DNA from 3 places in the Dyella sp. 333MFSha genome. Region 2 is predicted to be linked to each of the others. Evidence: predicted binding sites of a transcription regulator. Region 2 holds the regulator's gene; each other region holds the start of a gene.

What was found. The regulator FliA, encoded in region 2, starts transcription of late flagellar genes. The targets are predictions, from matches to a motif close to TAAAGTTTNNCNNNCNNNGGCCGATAA.
Region 1: the regulator FliA is predicted to act here: its motif matches at 2,324-2,350, upstream of BLT40_RS07760 (flagellar hook-length control protein FliK).
Region 3: the regulator FliA is predicted to act here: its motif matches at 3,712-3,738, upstream of BLT40_RS16615 (chemotaxis protein CheW).

The regions. Positions count from the first base shown of each region.
Region 1 covers NZ_FNBR01000002.1:93,779-100,115, forward strand. The annotation lists gene secD (protein translocase subunit SecD) at 1-516, opposite strand, end outside; gene yajC (preprotein translocase subunit YajC) at 576-917, opposite strand; gene tgt (tRNA guanosine(34) transglycosylase Tgt) at 1,060-2,190, opposite strand; gene BLT40_RS07760 (flagellar hook-length control protein FliK) at 2,410-3,582, shown strand; gene BLT40_RS07765 (hypothetical protein) at 3,579-3,842, shown strand; gene murD (UDP-N-acetylmuramoyl-L-alanine--D-glutamate ligase) at 3,879-5,231, opposite strand; gene murL (UDP-N-acetyl-alpha-D-muramoyl-L-alanyl-L-glutamate epimerase) at 5,218-6,337, opposite strand, start outside.
Region 2 covers NZ_FNBR01000001.1:85,666-92,002, reverse strand. The annotation lists gene BLT40_RS00445 (chemotaxis protein CheA) at 1-399, opposite strand, end outside; gene BLT40_RS00440 (protein phosphatase CheZ) at 407-1,048, opposite strand; gene cheY (chemotaxis response regulator CheY) at 1,059-1,460, opposite strand; gene BLT40_RS00430 (RNA polymerase sigma factor FliA) at 1,514-2,245, opposite strand; gene BLT40_RS00425 (MinD/ParA family ATP-binding protein) at 2,242-3,117, opposite strand; gene flhF (flagellar biosynthesis protein FlhF) at 3,188-4,555, opposite strand; gene flhA (flagellar biosynthesis protein FlhA) at 4,589-6,337, opposite strand, start outside.
Region 3 covers NZ_FNBR01000005.1:44,141-50,477, forward strand. The annotation lists gene cheD (chemoreceptor glutamine deamidase CheD) at 1-467, opposite strand, end outside; gene BLT40_RS16605 (CheR family methyltransferase) at 464-1,339, opposite strand; gene BLT40_RS16610 (methyl-accepting chemotaxis protein) at 1,343-3,061, opposite strand; gene BLT40_RS16615 (chemotaxis protein CheW) at 3,146-3,661, opposite strand; gene BLT40_RS16620 (chemotaxis protein CheA) at 4,040-6,022, opposite strand; gene BLT40_RS16625 (response regulator) at 6,073-6,337, opposite strand, start outside.

The DNA.
Region 1 (6,337 bases), on a different contig from region 2:
CGCCACCGAGTCGTACGAGATCTTCCTGTCACGCAGCAGCGAGCGGACGTCGTCCGCGTAGCGGGTTTCCTGACCGTCGATCACGGCGTTCTGGTCGACTTCCATCAGGAAGTGCACACCGCCCTGCAGATCGAGGCCCAGCGGCATCGAGTACGCGTTGATCGAGCGCAGCCACGACGGCACGGTCGAGGCGAGGTTGAGCGCGACCGTGTAGTCGTCACCGAGCGCGCCGCGAAGCGCGTCGGACGCCTTCGCCTGCGCGTCGGCACTGGCGAACCGCGCCAGCAGGCGGCTGCCTTTCTCGGACGACGTCACGTCGACGCTCGCTGCCGGAACGTGGGCCGTGGCAAGAATGCTCTCGACCTTGGTCTTCAGCGTGGCGTCGACGGCGCTGCCGTGGTTACCCGAGATCTGCACGGCGGGCTGCGGCGTATAGACGTTCGGCAGCGCGTAGACGATGCCGAACAGCAATACGATCACAACCAGCGCGTATTTCCAGCGTGGAAAATCACTCATGCCTTACATTCCGTGGAGGCGGCCGGGTGCCGGCCGCAGCTGACGCGATGAGATGAAGCTCAGGACTTCTTGAGGCTGCCCTTCGGCAGCACCTGGGTGATCGAGCTCTTCTGGACCTGGACGACGGTGCCCGGAGCGATCTCGACACGGACGAAGGCCTCACCCACGTCTTCGATACGGCCGGCCATGCCGCCGCTCATCACGACCTCGTCGCCCTTGCTCAGCGCCGAGAGCAGGTTGCGGTGCTCCTTCTGACGCTTCATCTGCGGGCGGATCATCATGAAATAGAAGATGCCGAACAGCACCGCCATCATGATCAGCGGCGAGAAGCTCAGAGCGCCCTGGGGTGCGGCAGCGGGGGCAGTGGCCTGGGCAATGGCGGCGAACGTCGGAAGGCTCATCGGATATCTCGCAAGTCATGGAACAGCCAAGGAAAAGCGGCTGCTCACGTAAAAAGATCGTGGATTATGCCACGCGCCCCGGTGCTTATGTACCGGACTCGTCAAGGCTTCTGGGGGCGCCGGACAGCGCCCTCAAGCCCGGTCAGCCGTCGACGACGGCCTTTTGGCGGGCCGCATAGAAGGCGGTAACGAAGTCGTCGAGGGTACCCGTCTCGATCGCGCCTCGCAGCCCGGCCATCAAGCGCTGGTAGTGCCGCAGGTTGTGCATCGTCGCCAGCTGGCTGGCCAGGATCTCGTTGCAGCGATCGAGATGTCGCAGGTAGGCGCGCGAGAAGCCGTTGGCGCAGGCGTAGCAGTCGCAACCTTCTTCGATCACGCGGGTATCGGTAGCGAACTTCGCGTTCCGGATGCGCAACGTGCCTTCATACGTGAAGAGGAACCCGTTGCGCGCGTTGCGCGTAGGCATCACGCAATCGAACATGTCGATGCCGCGACGGACGGCCTCGACAATGTCTTCGGGGCGTCCCACCCCCATCAGATAACGGGGGCGATCCTTTGGCAGCATCGGCAGGGTCAGGTCGAGCGTGTGATTGCGCTCCGCCTCCGGCTCGCCGACGGCCAGACCACCCACGGCGTAACCGTCGAAGCCGATCTCCACCAGCCGCTCCGCCGAACGGTGGCGCAGCTTTTCGTACGTACTGCCCTGGACGATGCCGAACAGCGCGTTGGGGTTTTTCAGGTGGTCGAAAGACTGGCGGGAACGCTCGGCCCAGCGCAGGCTGAGCTCCATCGAGTCAGAGGCGACCTTTTCGGTCGCCGGATACGGCGTGCATTCGTCGAAAATCATCGCGACGTCGGAGTCCAGCACCTTCTGGATCCGCATCGACTCCTCGGGCGAGAGGAACACCTTCGACCCATCCACCGGGGAGGCGAAGGTCACCCCCTCTTCGGTGATCTTGCGCTTGTGCGCCAGCGAGAAGACCTGGAAACCACCCGAATCGGTGAGGATCGGCTTGTTCCAGCCGATGAACTTATGCAGCCCGCCGAATTCGCCGACGATCTCGAGGCCAGGCCGCAGAAACAGGTGAAAGGTATTGCCGAGGATGATCTCCGCGCCGGTGTCGAGGACATCGCGCGGGGTCATGGCTTTCACGGAGCCGTAGGTGCCCACCGGCATGAAGGCCGGGGTTTCGACGGTGCCGCGGCCGAATCGGAGACGGCCACGCCGGGCCGCGCCATCGGTGGCGAGGAGTTCGAAGGGAAGCTGGGTCATCCGCGTAGTGTACCGGGAGTCGGCCCTTCGGACCTGCAGGTCGGGCGCTGCGCGGACGGAGAGCATTACCTTGCCGGGGCGGCGGCCCACCGCGCTCGCCGTTTACGCGTACAGGTGTCGGCAAGCGCCAACCTAAAGTTCCGCACGTTTCCGCCGATTCCTATGCCACAGGAGCGAGCCCAGACCGGGGTCCGCCCAGGCCCTCGGAGGACCTGCCCTTTGATCATCCAGCCGACCAGTATCGCCGCCCAGCTATGGGCCGGCGCGGCAGCGGGCACCACCGCGGCCGTTGATGCCTGGCGGGTGGGTACGCTGCTGACGGCACGCGTCATGGGGCAGAACGACATCGGCAAGCTGCTGCTGGACATCGGCGGTATCACGGTGGAGGCCGACACCACGGGCACCCAGCTTCCCCAGCAGTTTCAGGTGCGCGTCCTGACCCAGGGCGCTCAGCCCCAGCTCGAAGTCCTCATCGCCCACCCCGAGGAAGGCGTCACGATGCAGGGACTGCGCGAACGGCTGCCGCTGCAGAATGGTTACGCGCCGCTGCTCGGCGCACTGGCCTCACTGGCGCGCAGCCCGGTGGCCCGCTCGCTGCCGGCACCCCTGCGAGCCGCACTCGCCACGCTCGAGGCTTCGATCAGCGGACCCGATGACGTCAGCACGCCGATGGGCATGAAGGAAGCCATCGCCAAGAGCGGCAGCTTCCTCGAATCCCATCTCGCCGAGCCGACGAAAGAGACCCCGGCGGCCGACGATTTCAAGGCGGCATTGATGGCGCTCCGCCGCACGCTGGCCGATCTTCCGCCGACGCGAAGCGCATCGGGCGTCAGCACCGGCCCCGGACTTCCGCGCCAGCTTGGTGACACACCCCCGCCGCTCGCCCAGCGCGCACTGATTGCCCAGCCTCGCGTGGCGGAATTCGCCATCACCGAAGACGACGTCGACGCGCTGGTCGGCCAGTTACGGACCGACACACGTGCCGCACTGTCCCGTGTCGAGATCGGTCAGCTGGAATCCCAGCCGCAGGCCGGACTATGGATGATCGAAGTGCCGCTGGCGAACGCGCGCGGTTACGACGTGCTCCAGTTGCGGATCGAGGAAGGCAAGCCAGGCCCTGGCGAGCCGGATGGCCTGTGGACGGTCGGATTCGCCATCGACCCGCCCGCGCTGGGCGCCGTACAGGGTGAGATCCAGCTGCGCATACCGCGCGTGTCGGTGCGCCTGTGGGTACAACAGGCCGACACCGTGTCGCGCCTGGAAACCGAATTCGTCTCGCTGCGGCGCGTGCTCGAGAAAAGCGGCCTGCAGCTCGATCATTTCTCCTGCATGCACGGCCTGCCCGTGCCGACCAGCGCGTATAGCGCGGTCCTCCTCGAAGCCCGCGCATGAATCCGTCCCTGCCCTCCCCGCGCCGCAGTGTCACGCTGCGGCTCGCGACGCCGACCAGCAATGGGAAAACCCAGCGTGTCGACGCCGACAGCGTGAAAAACATGCTGGAGCGCGCGCAGGCGCTGGGGCTCGCACCGCAACTGGATCCGCAGATCGCTACCTTGCTGGCGGCCGTGCGGCTGCGCGACGACGTGCCGCCGGAGCTGTATGCGGCACTGGCGGCGGTGGTGGGGACCTTACTCGGGGCTGTCGAGGCCTGATGCGCCGCGGCTCACGTCAGCCTGTCGGCGACGGCGTCAGCTGACGCCCAGCCCCTGAATACGGGCCGCGCCGGCTTCAAACCCCGCCAGCTCGGCAAAGCGTTTGCCACGCTCCGCATAATCCCTGAACTGGTCGAAGCTCGGCGCACCCGGCGACAGCACGACGACGCCCTCGCCGCTCAGGGCGTTACGCGCGGCACCGACGGCGGCGGCGAGATCCGCTGCCCGATAAACATTCGCGACACCCGCCGCCTCCAGCGCATCCGCGATACGCGAACCGCTGGCACCCTGGCACACGATCGCCTCAGGCGCATCCAGGCGCATCGCTTCCACAAACGGCGTCCAGTCGAGACCGCGATCGTGCCCGCCGACGATCAGCGCGACACGTTCCGCTCCCACGCTTTCGAGCGCGGCAAGACTCGCCAGCGGCGTCGTGCTGATCGAATCGTTGATCCAGCGCAGGCCATGGATCTCGCCCAGCGGCTGCAACCGATGCGGCAGAGGCACAAAGGTGGACAACGCAGGCGCGGCGGCACGCGCATCGAGGCCGGCGATCTCCAGTGCGGCAAGGGCGGCACACGCGTTGACCGCGTTGTGAAGACCCGGCGCGGACACGGCGGACGCCCCGATCACGTTTTCGCTTCCACGCCGAATCCAGCCGTCGGCGACATGCCAGTGTGCCTCGTCGCCAAACGTATGCAGACCGGGATGGCCCGCCGCTCGCGCCATCAACGCAGGCTGCATCGCGTTGACCAGCACCTGCGCGGATGACGCCAGCAACTTCAGTTTGTCGCTGACGTAACGCTCGCGCGAGCCGTGCCAGTCGAGGTGTTCTTCGTAGAGACTGGTGACGACGCCAAGCCCGACACCAAACGCTTCGCCGGTCTGGAAACTCGACAGTTCGATCACCCACAGATCGGCGCTCTCGCCATCGAGCTCGAGCATTGGCAAGCCGATGTTGCCGGCCAGTGCCGTGCGCGCACCCAACGAACGCGCAAGATGCGCGATCAAAGCGGATGTGGTGCTTTTGCCCTTGGTACCCGTCACCGCTATGGTCTTCGCCGTCACATGGGCGGCGAACCAGAGCGCGGTGCCCGATGTAAAACGCGTGCCGCGCGCCTGCGCATCGAGCAGTTCGGGCTTGTACGCGGAGATACCGGGGGACTTGATGACGATGTCGTACGACGCGAGCGCATCGGCATCGGGGGCCACGTCATGTACGTGCGCCCATGGAAACGAAGCACGTGCCGCGGCCGCCTCGTCGGACGAACAGTAGACATCGACCAGCTGACCCGGCAGATGCCGGGCCAGCGCGTCGAGGGCCGCACGCCCTTCGCGACCGAAACCCCAGACGGCGACGCGGCGCCCCTCGAGATCAGCCCAGCGCATCCAGCGCTCCGAGCAGACGCGATGGCACGAGGTGCGACGCACCCGGCTTCAGCCAGGGCTCGAGTGCGAGCTCGGACGAGTCGAGTTGCGGAAGAATCTCGCGACGGAAACGCGACACCAGCGCGTCTTCGCGCCACTCCGGACGCTCCGCCAGCGACGCGAGCGCGGCGCGCGCTTCGGCGCCCTCGCCCACGCACTCGAACGGCTTGTGGTTCTTGTATTCGAGCAACGCGTCGAACGCGTCGGCCAGCGAGTCGTCGTCGAGCAGGTTGCGCCCGAAGATCGATACCAGCCGCGGTTTGGCCATGAACGGCGCGAGCGCGAGAAACACGAAATGGCATTTCGGGCACTGACCGCACCAGCGATCCGCCGGCTTGGGGCCGAGGATACGGAAGTTCCGGTTGCAGCTGGAGAACGCATCGAAATACGCCGCGCCAAGGCGCGCGAATGCGCTGGTCACCGCGAGCTCCGACCACGGTCGCAGGAGCGAGCAGTAGTCGAGATCGGCGGCGACATGCGAATGCAGGTAGTCGTGGAAGGTCTTCTCGAAACCGAAGCCCTTGCTCCACTGGTGATTCACTTCCTGGCCTTCGTATTCCAGCGTGGCGACCGATGCCGAACGTTCATTGGCGAATACGATGGAGTCGTAGCCGTACAACAGAGCCGCCAGCGTCAGAATGGCCGAGTTGATCGCCGTCACGGGGATATGCCCGTTCCACGCGCCCAGGCGGTTCAGTTCGAACAGACCCGGCGCCAGCTCGCGCGAAATGTTCAGCGTCGACAGACCGGTTCGCGCCGCACATTCGGCGATGAGCGGCGAATTGCCGACCCACGCCGCCGTCGCGTCACCACCGATCGACTTCACGGCCTCGACGGCGACCACGGAATCCTTGCCGCCACCGATCGGCAGCAACGAGCGTGCCGGCAAACCGATCGCGGGGGCCGCGACGCGATCGCGACTTTCGAACGGAAACGCGATACGCCCACGCAGATCCAGCCGGTTGCGATAGGCGAACTCGGCCAGACCATGCAGATACAGCGCATCGGCAAGCGTCGCCGTCTCTTCGTCGAGCGGCTCGCCTTCGATCACGATCGACGGCGGGATG
Region 2 (6,337 bases):
AGCCGCGGATACGGCACGACCGGGAATCAGCAGCCGGTCGAGCAGCGAACGCGGCGCGGGCTCGATCGGCACGCCGCCATCGGCGGCGCGCATCATGTCGTTGAGCAGGTCGAGCGACTCGAGCAGCGCATCCATGAAGGCGGCGTTGAGCACGATCGTGCCGTTACGCGCTTCGTTCAGAAGATCTTCGCCACGGTGGCACAGCTCCACCATGGGATTGAGCCCAAGAAAGCCCGCACCGCCCTTCACGGTGTGGAACGCACGGAAGACCGCGTTCAGCAGCTCCGTGTCGTTCGGCGACGCTTCGAGATCCACGAGCTGCTCGCCCAGGCTCTCGAGCAGTTCGCGCGCTTCGATCAGGAAGACGTTGAGCAGCTCGTTGTCCAGCTCCACGCTCATAGCGGGCTCAGAATCCGAATTCGCTGAGGAGGCGATCCACTTCGTCCTGGCTGACCTTGTCCGCGGCCGGCGCATTGCCGCCCGCGAGCGAGCCGGTCAGACGGACCAGCTCGACCAGCGACGACTCGACCTTGGCCATGAACGCTTCGACCTGCGCCACGCGCTGACCGGAAAGATCCTGCCACGACTGGGCTTCGACCATTTCGCCCAGGCCGATGTCGCAGCTCTGCGCGAAATCGCCCACGCGCACGGCAAGCGCCGTGGCATTGGCGCCGAACGCCGGATCGGCGTGATCGAGCACGAGCACTTCGTCGGCCTGCTTCGCCAGCGCCTGGGCCTGCGGACGCAGCTTTTCGCTGAAGTCCAGCGTGCGGTGCGCGGCGGTCGAGCTCATCTCGAGCACGTCACGCAGATGCTTGCGCGCATCGCTCATGTTGCCGGGCACGCCGTCGGTCGAAATGTCCGAAGCGAGGCGGCGCACGGATTCGTGCAGGTCGCGCGCAAGGTGGCCCAGCGCCAGGAACAGGTGCTGCTCGCGGCTGCGGATCAGGTTGTCGAGTGCCTTTTCGAAGGCGGCGCCGTCGTCGGCCTCGAGCAGCTCGCGCAGTTCGGGGACGACCTCTTGGCCGGGGGAGAGCATCGTATTCATCGTTATTCCCTTAGCCCGCAGCCGCGGCGAGTCGTTCGAAGATCTTGTCGAGCTTTTCCTTCAGCGTGACCGCCGTGAAAGGCTTGACGACGTAGCCGTTAACACCGCTCTGCGCGGCGGCGATGATCTGGTCGCGGTTGTTTTCCGCGGTCACCATCAGCACCGGCAACGACTTCAGACCGGCATCGGCGCGGATCGCGCGAAGCAGGTCGATGCCCGTCATGTTGGGCATGTTCCAGTCGGTGACGACGAGGTCGATCGGCTGCGAGCGCAGCAACGCGAGGGCCGCGTTACCGTCTTCGGCTTCCTGGATGAGCGTGTTGGTGAAACCCAACTCGACCAGGAGATTCCTGACGATGCGCCGCATGGTGGAAAAGTCGTCCACCACGAGGATCTTCATGTTCTTGTCCAAAACTGCTCTCCGCCACGTGCTTTTTCTTTACCGGCGACGGCACCGCGATGCCGTCACTGCTTGTCTTTCCAACCCGTCATGCGTGCACGCAGGCGAATCAGGGCCTGGCCATGGATCTGGCACACGCGCGACTCGCTCACACCCAGTACCACACCGATTTCTTTCAGGTTGAGCTCTTCATCGTAGTACAGCGACATCACCAGCTTCTCGCGTTCCGGCAGGCCGTCGATCGATTGCGCCAGCGCGTCGCGCAGGCCGTTCTTCTCGAAGTTGCCTTCCGGGCCCGAGGCGTCGGGGTCCGCGACGTCGATCGCCGCGCCTTCGTCGCCTTCCGGCGCCGTGAGGCTCAGCAACCGCGCGCTCGCCGCGTCGGCCAGAATCTGGTTGTACTCCATGGCGTCGATACCCAGCCGCTTCATCACTTCCGCGTCTTCGGCGTCGCCACCCGTTTCGTTCTCGATCTGCCTCGTTACTTCAGCCACCTCGCGCAACTTCCGGTGGACGGAGCGCGGGGTCCAGTCCGTCTTGCGCAGTTCGTCCAGCATGGCGCCACGAATGCGGATGCCCGCATAGGTCTCGAAGCTGGCCGCGCGAGTCGGCGAGTAATTTCTTGCGGCCTCGAGCAGTCCGATCATTCCGGCCTGCATGAGGTCATTCGCGTCCACGCTTGGCGGCAGGCGGCCCATCAGGTGATAGGCGATCCGGCGCACCAGGGGTGCATGCGTTTTAACCAGTTGATCCGCTGGAACTCTAGTGATTTCAAGGTATTCGCTAGCGACACTCACAGCGGCAGCCCTCCCCCCATCTGGTTCCGTTCGGCGAAAAAGCCGATGCGACCCTGCACCCGGGGTTCGGGTTCACCCCATGTATCGACCGACCGGGCCAGATTCTTGAATCCCACCGCCGAGCGGCTGCTCGGCCAGGCGTCGACCACGGCCGCCTGGCGGCGGATGGCCTGACGCAGGTACTCGTCGTGCGGAACCATGCCCATGAAATCCAGGGACACGTCCAGGAAGCGGTTGGTCACGCGGGCGAGCTTCTCGAACAGCTGACGGCCTTCCTGCGCATGGCGGACCATATTGGCGACGATGCGGAAGCGGTTCACGTCGAACTCGCGGCTCATCACCTTGATCAGCGCGTAGGCGTCGGTCAGCGAGGCCGGCTCGTCGCAGACCACGACCACCACCTCGTCGGAGGCTGCCGCGAACATCGACACGCTGTCGGAGATGCCGGCGGCGGTGTCGACGATCAGATATTCGGGGGCGACCGGGTATTCGTCGAAGGCGCGGATCACGGCGGCGTGCTCGATATTCGGCAGCTGCGCCATGCGGCGCGCGCCCGAGGTCGCCGGGATCACTTTCAGGCCGTGGTTGGCGTGGAGGATCAGGTCCTCGATGCGGCACTCGCCTTCGAGCATGTGGCCCAGATGGCGCGTGGGCTGCAGGCCCAGCAGCACATCGATGTTCGCCATGGCCAGATCCGCGTCCAGCAGGACCACGTCACGGCCGCCCATCGCAAGCGCCATGCCGAGGTTGACCGCCACCGTGGTCTTGCCCACGCCGCCCTTGCCGCCCGCCACCGCGATGCTGCGCGTGGGACGACGGTCGGCGAGCCAGTTGAGCCCAGCAGCCTGGGTGGAATCGACGTGTGTGTTCATGAAGGAATTCACTGCCGTGAAGGGGTGTGCGGATGCGGATGCCGTGGTCACGTTACTTCAGTTCCCGGTGTCAGGCGATGGCTGGCGCGGTGGAGAAGCCGAAACGGTCGGCGAGAATCGCGTCGTCCGGTTCGTCGGTGCGCTGCTTGACGAGTTGAGCGGCCAGGCAGACGAGTTTGCGCGCATCCGCGGAGGCGATGTCTTCCGGCACGCGCTGACCATCCGTGGTGTAGTCGAGCGGCAGACCGTGACGGATGACGGCCGACAGGGCACCGCCGATTAGCGGGGCCTCGTCGAGCTTGGTCAGAATCGCGGTCTGCGGCGCCAGCGGCGCGTAGGCACGGATCGCGTTGTCGATGGCCTGTGCCTGCGCGTTCGCGGCAAGCACGAGGCAGACACGCACCTCGGTCATCGCGCGCAGGGTGTCGAACTGCTGCTGCAGCTTGGGGTCGTTACCGGCCAGGCCGGCGGTGTCGATCAGTACGGTGTGCTTGCCACGCAGCTGGAGCAGCACGTTGCGGAGGCTCTGTGCATCGTGGGCGTTGTAGACGCGCACGCCGAGCAGGCGGCCGTAATGTTCCAGCTGGGCGCCCGCACCGATGCGGTACTGGTCGGCACTGATCAGCGCGACGTTCGAGGCGCCGTGGCGGAGCACCGCACGCGCCGCGAGCTTGGCGATGGTGGTGGTCTTGCCAACGCCCGTCGTGCCGACCAGAGCGGTGACGGCGCTACCGGCGGTATCGGCATTGCGGCCGCTGGTACGGATGTTGCGCGAGAGGATGCCCAGCGGCAGGTAGCGGGCCTGCTCGGCGGTCATGCCCGGCGGCAGCTCGGCGCAGAGCGCGCGGGCCACGTCGCCGTCGATGCCCAGGCGGGTCATCTCGCGGAGCACGCGGGCGCGCAGCGGCTGGTCGCGGTCCATCTGATTCCAGGCGAGCGTGGACAGCTGCACTTCCAGCATCTCACGCAGGCTGTTGATCTCGGCACGCACGCCATTGACGGCGGCGTCGCTGTTCGCGTTGTGGTTCGGGGCGACCGTCGCGGCGCGCACCACATCGGCGACGCTGGCGGCGAGCGCGGCGCTCGACTGACGCTGCGGCGCATTCGGATTCGCGACCGGCGGAGCGGCGGGCGCCGGAGCACCGCGCGTCACACGTTCGACAGCGGCGGCGGTCGCGGCCTTGGCCTGATCGATGCGGGCGGCGAAGTCGTTCTCGCGGCGCACGCGGATCGGGGCTTCCTCACGCTCGCGCGGCGGAAGATCGACACCGAAGCCGGCTTCACGCACCAGCGCTTCGTCGTAATCCAGCGCCGCGATGATCTCGATGCCGTCGTCCAGCCGACGGGTCGACAGGATCACGGCATCCGGGCCCTGCTCGTCGCGCACCTGGCGCATGGCCTGGCGCATGTCGGGGGCTACGAAGCGTTTGATTTTCATGCGTTCGATCCTGTGTCCATGTTCATTCCCCACTTACCTGCCGAGCGCCGTCACCAGCTTGACGCGTCGGTTATCCGGAACTTCGTTGTAAGCGAGTACATGCAGGTTTTGGGCCACATGACGCGTGAAGCGCGAAAGCCATGGACGAAGCGCGGGAGAGACCAGCAATACCGCCGGTTCGCCGGCCGCTTCCTGACGTCGTGCGGCCTCGGCGACGTTCTGCTGAAGACGATCGGCCAGACCCGGCTCCACCGCCGCGCCGGTCGGACCGCCACCCTGCAGCGACTGCAGCAGGATCTGCTCGAGTTCCGGCGCCAAAGTAATGACGGGCACTTCCGAACCCAGGCCGGCGATCTCTTGCACGATCTGACGACCGAGCGTGACGCGTACGGCGGCGGCGAGCACGCCGGGATCCTGACTCTGGCCCGCGTGCTCCGCCAGCGACTCGACGATGCCGCGGAAGTTGCGGATGGGCACGCGCTCGGCGAGCAGGTTCTGCAGCACCTTGACCACCGCGCCCAGCGACAGCCGCTTGGGCACGAGATCTTCGACCAGCTTCGGCGTCTGCTGGGCCAGACGGTCGAGCAACTGCTGCACGTCCTGGTGGCCTATGAGTTCGTGGGCGTGGTTCTGCAGAATGTGCGACAGGTGCGTGGCGATGACGGTGGCCGGGTCGACCACGGTGTAGCCCAGCGTCTGCGCGTGCTCGCGCATGCCCGGCTCGATCCACACGGCATCGAGGCCGAAGGCGGGATCGCGCGTGGCGATGCCATTGATCGTCCCGTGCACGCGGCCCGGATCGATCGCGAGCATGCGCTCGGTATGGATTTCGGCCTCGCCCATCGGCACGCCCATCAGCGAAATGCGATAGCCGTGCGGTGCGAGATCGAGGTTGTCGCGAATGTGGACGGACGGGACGAGAAAGCCGAGCTCCTGCGACAGCTTGCGACGCACGGATTTGATCCGCGCCATGAGCTCGCCGCCCTGCGCCTTGTCCACCAGCGGAATCAGGCGATAGCCGACTTCCAGGCCGATGGTATCGACCTGCGCCACGTCTTCCCACGAGAGTTCGAGACGCTCGGCCGGCGGCGCGGACTCCAGCGCCAGATCGGTACCCGGGGCGCCCGGTGCGCCGGTGGCGCCACCCTCGGCGACGAGGTTCTTGCGCTGCTGCAGCTTCCACGCGGCAAAGCCGGCGCCTCCGGCCAGCAGCAGGAACGGAATGTTCGGCATCCCGGGGATCAGACCCATCGTGCCGAGCACGGCGGCGGCCACGCCCAGCGCCTTGGGCTGACCGAACAGCTGGCCCATCACGTGCTTGCCCATCTCCTGCGACTTGGACACTCGGGTGACGATGACCGCCGTGGCGATCGAGAGCATCAGGCCGGGGACCTGGGCGACGAGGCCGTCACCAATGGTCAGCAGCGTGTAGGTACGCGCGGCTTCGCCGGCCGACAGGCCATGCTGGAACATGCCGATGAAGAAACCGCCCAGCATGTTGATGGCGAGGATGAGCATGCCCGCCGTGGCATCGCCGCGGACGAACTTGGACGCACCGTCCATCGAGCCGTAGAAGTCGGCTTCCTCACGCACTTCCTGGCGGCGCTCGCGCGCCTGTTCCTGGGTCAGCAGACCGGCGTTGAGATCGGCGTCGATCGCCATCTGCTTGCCGGGCATGGCGTCGAGGGTGAAGCGGGCGGTCACTTCGGACACGCGGGTGGCGCCCTTGGTGACGACCACGAAGTTGATGATGGTGAGGATGGCGAAGACGACGAAGCCGAC
Region 3 (6,337 bases), on a different contig from region 2:
GTGGCGATATAGCGCTGCACGAAGGCGATATTGCGCTGACCGATATCGGTCATGGTCGCCAGCACACGCCCGCCGCCGAAGATCTTCACTTCGAGATCGTCACGACGGCCGCCGGCTTTCAGGATCGAGTTGATCAGCTGCTCCATCGCGTCGTTGCCGTAACGCGCGGCACGACCGACGGTGGAACTCCAGCTGTCACGCTCGCCCGCGGGCTCGGGCAGCATGAAATGGTTCATGCCGCCGATGCGCTGTTTCGTGTCGCGCACGCAGGCCGACACGCACGACCCCAGTACGGTGGAGATCATTTCTTCCTGCGTGCTGACGTAGTATTCGCCAGGCAGAATCTTGACCGTCACCACTTCCTGCGCGGGATCCCAGAACCGGCGGACGTGTTCGAACCCCGGCAGCACACTCTTTGGATCGAAGCCGACGAACGTGCGTGGCAGGGTCGCGAACGCGTCTGTCATGTGCGTTTCCGATAAACGGTTCGACCGATGAGGTCGAAGTCTTCGGACAGTCCGTACATGGATTCCGAGTGACCGAGGAAAAGGTAGCCGCGGCTTTCCAGCATGCCGGCATAACGGGAGAACAGGCGCTGCTTGGTCGGCTTATCGAAATAGATGACGACGTTGCGGCAGAAAATGGCGTCGAACTTGCCCTGCATGGGCCAGTCGTGAAGCAGGTTGAGCGGCTGGATGGTGACGAGCTCGCGCAGGCGCGGGTGCACCTGGGCGAAACCGTCGAACGAACCCTCGCCGCGCAGGAACCAGCGCTTGCGACGCGCTTCGCTCACGCCCGTCAGGCGGTCGACCGGGTAGACGCCCTTGCGTCCGAATTCCAGCGCCTGCGGTGACAGGTCGGTCGCGAGAATCTTCGCGTCGATGTTGACGCCCATCCGCTCCATGGCCTCGGCCAGCACCATGGCGATGGCGTACGGTTCTTCGCCCGTGGAGCAACCGGCCGACCAGATGCGCAGGCGTCCACCGTTGCGCTTTTCTTCAAGCCAGCGTGGCAGGAGCTCGTCCACGAGCAGGTCGTAATGGTGCATCTCACGGAAGAACGAGGTGACGTTGGTGCTGATGCAGCTGGCCAGTTCACCCAGTTCGCCGTCCGGATCGCGACGAAGCAGATCGCAGTACGCCGAGAAACCGTCGAGGCGAAGCGTGCGCAGCCGGCGGAGCAGACGCCCCTGGACCAGCTGGCGCTTATGCTCACCGAGCGAGATACCGCAATGCTGAAGCACGAAGTCGCGGAGGAAGGCGAAGTCCGCGTCGCCCAGGCTCGGGCCCGCTGCGCTCGCCGGTACGACGCTGTCGCCGTTGTTGACGAGCGCGTTCATCGATCAGAACTCCTTCCACACGCCGGAGTCGGCCGACTCGGCGGGACGCGACGGTCGCGCGGGGGCGGCCGGCGTGCTGCGCACCGCGGCGAACACCGTTTCCATCTCTTCCTGCGTGGCGTCCTTGCGCGGCGCCCTGGCGGCCGGCGCGGAAGCCACGGTACCGGTGACCTGGAAGAACGACACCTGACGGCTGAGCTCGGTCGCCTGCTCGTGCATGGCGCGGGCGGCAGCGGCGGATTCTTCCACCAGCGCGGCGTTCTGCTGGGTCATTTCGTCCATCTGCAGCACGGCGTGGTTGACCTGGTCGATACCGGCCGACTGCTCGGAGCTGGCGGCGGCGATCTCGGCGACGATGTCGGTCACCTTCTTCACGCTCTCGACGATCTCGGCGAGCGCCTTGCCCGACTGGTCGACCAGCTCGGAACCGGCCTTGACCTTGCTCGCGCTGTCGTTGATGAGGCCCTTGATCTCCTTGGCCGCGCCCGCCGAACGCTGGGCGAGGTTACGCACTTCCGTAGCGACCACGGCGAAGCCGCGACCCTGCTCACCCGCACGCGCGGCTTCCACCGCGGCGTTGAGCGCCAGCAGATTGGTCTGGAACGCGATTTCGTCGATGAGGCTGACGATGTCGGAAATCTTCTTACTGGAGCTGTTGATCTCGCGCATGGCGACAACGGTCTGGGCAACGACTTCGCCGCCCTTCTCCGCCTGCTCGCGTGCACCGCGGGCCAGCTGGTTGGCGTGGCTGGCGTTCTCGGCGTTCTGCTTGACAGTCGAGGTCATTTCTTCCATCGACGAAGCGGTTTCTTCCAGGCTGGACGCCTGTTCCTGCGTGCGCTGCGAGAGGTCGTCGTTACCGCGCGAGATCTGCTGCGCGGCGGTGCTGACCGACGAGGAACCGTGACGCACTTCGGTGACGATGGCGCTGAGGCGCTCGTCCATCGCGCGGAACGCGCCCTGCAGCTGGCCGAGTTCGTCCTGACGGGTGACCTGCACGTCGTGACCCAGCTTGCCTTCGGCGATCTGGTTGGCGACGTTCACGGTGACCGACAGCGTGCGGAGGATCGAGCGGATCACCAGCACGCCGATCAGCAGGCTGACGATCAGGCCGAGCGACAGCGCAATGATGCAGAAGGCACGGATCGTCTTGTACTGGGCTGCCTGCTTTTCGTAGATCGCCGCGGCTTCGTCGCGCTTGGCGGTGACCAGCTTGGCCAGCTGCGCCTGGCGATCCATGAGGATCGGGCGGACGGACATCTCCATGACGTCGAGCGCGCCCTCGTCACCCTGCTTGAGGGCGTCGAGCATGTCGTTCTTGGCCGAGTTGTACTCGTCGTTGGACGACTGCCAGCGGTCGTAGAGCTTCTTGATCTCCGGCGACATCGGCATCTTTTTGTAATCGTCCTTCAGCTTGGCCATCTCGTCCTGGAGCTTCTGGAACTCGGCAAGCTTCTGGTTGACCTGATCCTTCTCGGACACCTTCGCCGCAGCTTCACCCATGACCACGAAGGCCATCAGGGCGCGCGTGCTCACCTGGCTGAGCATCTCGGACGGAACGAGTTCTTCTTCGTAGACCTTGCGCAGGCCTTCGTTCTGAAAGTACATGGCGCCGAGGCCGACGGCGGCGCCGCCGATCAGCATGACGCCCAAAAGACCGAGCACGCCGTAAAGGCGTCCACGGACGGTCAGGGCGGGCATCTTGAACTTGAACTTATTCATTGCGATTCCAATCGGCAAAGTGCGGCAGTGGCAAACCGGGCATCTCACGCCACGGCGACCGAAGCCGCCACGGCGCCTCTACGCTCAGGCGACGGCTTTGACGTCGGTGGAAGCCAGCGCGGCTTCCAGCATCTGGGCGTCCTGCGGCTGCAGGAGACGGTCGACGTCGAGCAGCAACACCATGCGCTCGCCGACGGACGTGAGGCCCTTCAGGTATTCGGTATCGACGGTGGTGCCCATGTCGGGAACCGGACGGATGCCGCCGGGAGCGACCTCCACCACGTCGGAGACGGCATCGACCACCACGCCGAACTGGCGGCCGTTGACCATGACGATGACGGTCACGGTGGTGGCGGTGTATTCCTCGCGCGCCAGATTGAAGCGCAGGCGGAGATCGAGCACCGGCACGATCGCGCCGCGCAGGTTCAGCACACCCAGCACATAGGACGGTGCCTGCGGGATGCGCGTCACCGGTGTCCAGCCGCGGATTTCGCGGACGGCGAGAATATCCACCGCGTATTCCTCGTTACCGAGGTTGACGGTCAGGTACTGCGCGGCCTCGTCGGACGCGTCGATGGCGGTATTGGCTGCTTGATTCATGTCGTTCCCACGGCGGATCGGATCGGCGGTTCGGGACCCCTTCCCTTGGGGTATCGGCTATTCCGGTGGGGACTTGAGGGGGAATTTTGCGGTGCCGCATCCGGTGGGGAGTGCGGCGGGATGGGGAGCCGGAGGGTGCCGCTTCATCGCTTTGTGGGTTTTTCGCGCGCAGGGCGCGCTCCTACCAAGGGGGGTACCGCATGGGGCACCGCGCGGGGAGACCGGGCGGGGGTAACGCATGGGGCCGGACGGGGGCACCGCGCATGGGGTACAGCACGGGGGCACCCCGCGAGGTTGCCGAACGGGGTACCGCGCGGCGGGGATGGCCGGCTGTTGTAGGAGCGCGCCTTGCGCGCGACCCCGTTCAACCCACGGCGATCAGGCCGCCTTGCGACGCGCCTGCAGACGCACCAGCCCGGCCACGTCGGCGATCAGCGCGACGGAGCCGTCGGCCAGAATCGTCGCGCCGGAGATGCCGGTAACCCGGCGATAGTTGGCTTCCAGCGACTTCACCACCGCCTGCTGCTGGCCGATGAGTTCGTCGACGAACAGACCGATGCGACTGCCCTCGCCTTCCACCACGATGACGATACCGTCGTCGATGGCACGGCGCTGACCGGCGCAGCCGAACGCGTCGAACAGCCGCACGATGGGCAGCCAGTGATCGCGGAAGCGGAACAGCTCGCCGCCGCCCGCCACGCTGCGAATCGCATCCGGCTTCACCTGCACGGATTCGACGATGGAAACCAGCGGCACGATGTAGGTTTCTTCACCCACCGCGGCCGTCAGGCCGTCGATGATCGCGAGCGTCAGCGGCAGCGTGATGGTGAAGGTGGTGCCTTTGCCCTGCACGCTGCGGATACTGACCGTACCGCCCAGGTCCATGACGTTGCGACGGACCACGTCCATGCCCACGCCACGGCCCGAGAGGTCGGTCGTGGCGGCGGCGGTGGAGAAGCCCGCTTCGAAGATGAGGTCGGCCACGGCGTCGTCGGACATGTGATCGCCCGAGGCGATGATGCCGCGCGAGACCGCCTTGGCGACGATGGCGTCGCGGTTCAGACCCGCACCGTCATCGGCCACTTCGACCACGATGGAACCGCCGCGGTGGAAGGCTTCCATGCGCAGCGTGCCCGTATCGCCCTTACCAGCGGCCTGGCGTTTAGCCGGTACTTCGAGGCCATGGTCGATCGCGTTGCGGACCAGATGCACCAGCGGGTCGCCGATCTTCTCCAGCACCGTCTTGTCGAGTTCGGTAGTTTCGCCGCGCATGTCGAGCACGACTTTCTTGTCCAGCTTCTGCGCGAGGTCGCGGACCAGACGCGGGAAGCGGTTGAACACCGTGCTGATCGGCAGCATGCGGATGCTCATGACGCTTTCCTGCAGTTCGCGCGTATGGCGACCCAGCTGGGCCAGCCCCTGGCGGAACATTTCCAGCTGCGAGGCGTCCACACCGTCGTTGAACTGGGTCAGCATCGACTGCGTGATGACCAGTTCGCCGACGAGGTTGATCAGGGTGTCGATCTTTTCGATGCCGACGCGAACCGAGCTGGCCTCGCTGTTGACGGCGGGCTCGCGCACGGCACGGGAGGCGGCCGGGACCGCGGCCACGGCGGCAACCGGTGCGGCGGCGACCGGAGCGGCCGCCGCGATGCGCGGCGTCGCCGTCAGCTCGCAGTCGCCATCGACCCAGTCGAATACACCTTCGACGGCGGCACGCTTGGCACCGGCGGCGAGATGGAGTGTCCAGCCGAGGTAGGACGATTCGGCGTCCATATCGGCCAGCGCGGGAAGCTTGCTCGCGTCGCAGGTGACCGAGAGCGGGCCCATGGCCTCGAGCTCACGGAACATGCGCGCGGGATCGTTACCGGTCTTGAGCAGGTAATCGAACGGACGGAACGCGATATCCCAGCCTTCGATCGCCTCGACCGGCGCGGCGGCCTTGACCGCCACCGGTGCCGCCACAGGCGCACCGGAGACCATCGCCGAGAGCTCGGCCAGCAGGGCCTGGCTCTCCGCCGTGGCGGCCGGCTGGCCCGCCATCGACAGCGACAGCATGTCGCGCACGGTATCGCCCGAGCGCAGCAGCAGTTCCACGACGGCCTTTTCCATCGGACGGCGGCCGCTGCGGACCTCGTCCATCAGGTTTTCGGCCACGTGGGTAAACGCCGCCACATCGGTGAAACCGAACGTGGCCGCGCCGCCCTTGATCGAGTGGGCGGCACGGAACACGACATTGATCAGTTCCGGATCCTCGGCGCCTTCGTCCAGCGCGAGGAGCGCCTGCTCCATGGCGTCGAGACCGTCGAGGCTCTCTTCGTGAAACGCCTTGTGGAATTGCGCCAGATCGACTTTGGACATGGAAGTAACCCTGGATTACCGGAACTTGAGGAAGAGCCGTTTACGAAGAATCAGCCGAGCACGCGGCCGACGGTGGCCAGCAGCTGCTCCGGATCGAACGGCTTGACCAGCCAGCCGGTCGCGCCGGCCGCCTTGCCTTCCATCTTCTTTTCCGGATTGGACTCGGTGGTCAGCATGAGGATCGGCACGCCACGGTAGTCCGGACGGGTGCGGATCTCGCGGACCATCGTGATGCCGTCCATCACCGGCATGTTCACGTCGGCCAGGATCAGGTCGAACTTGTGCACGGCAGCCGAATCGAGCGCCGCCTGGCCG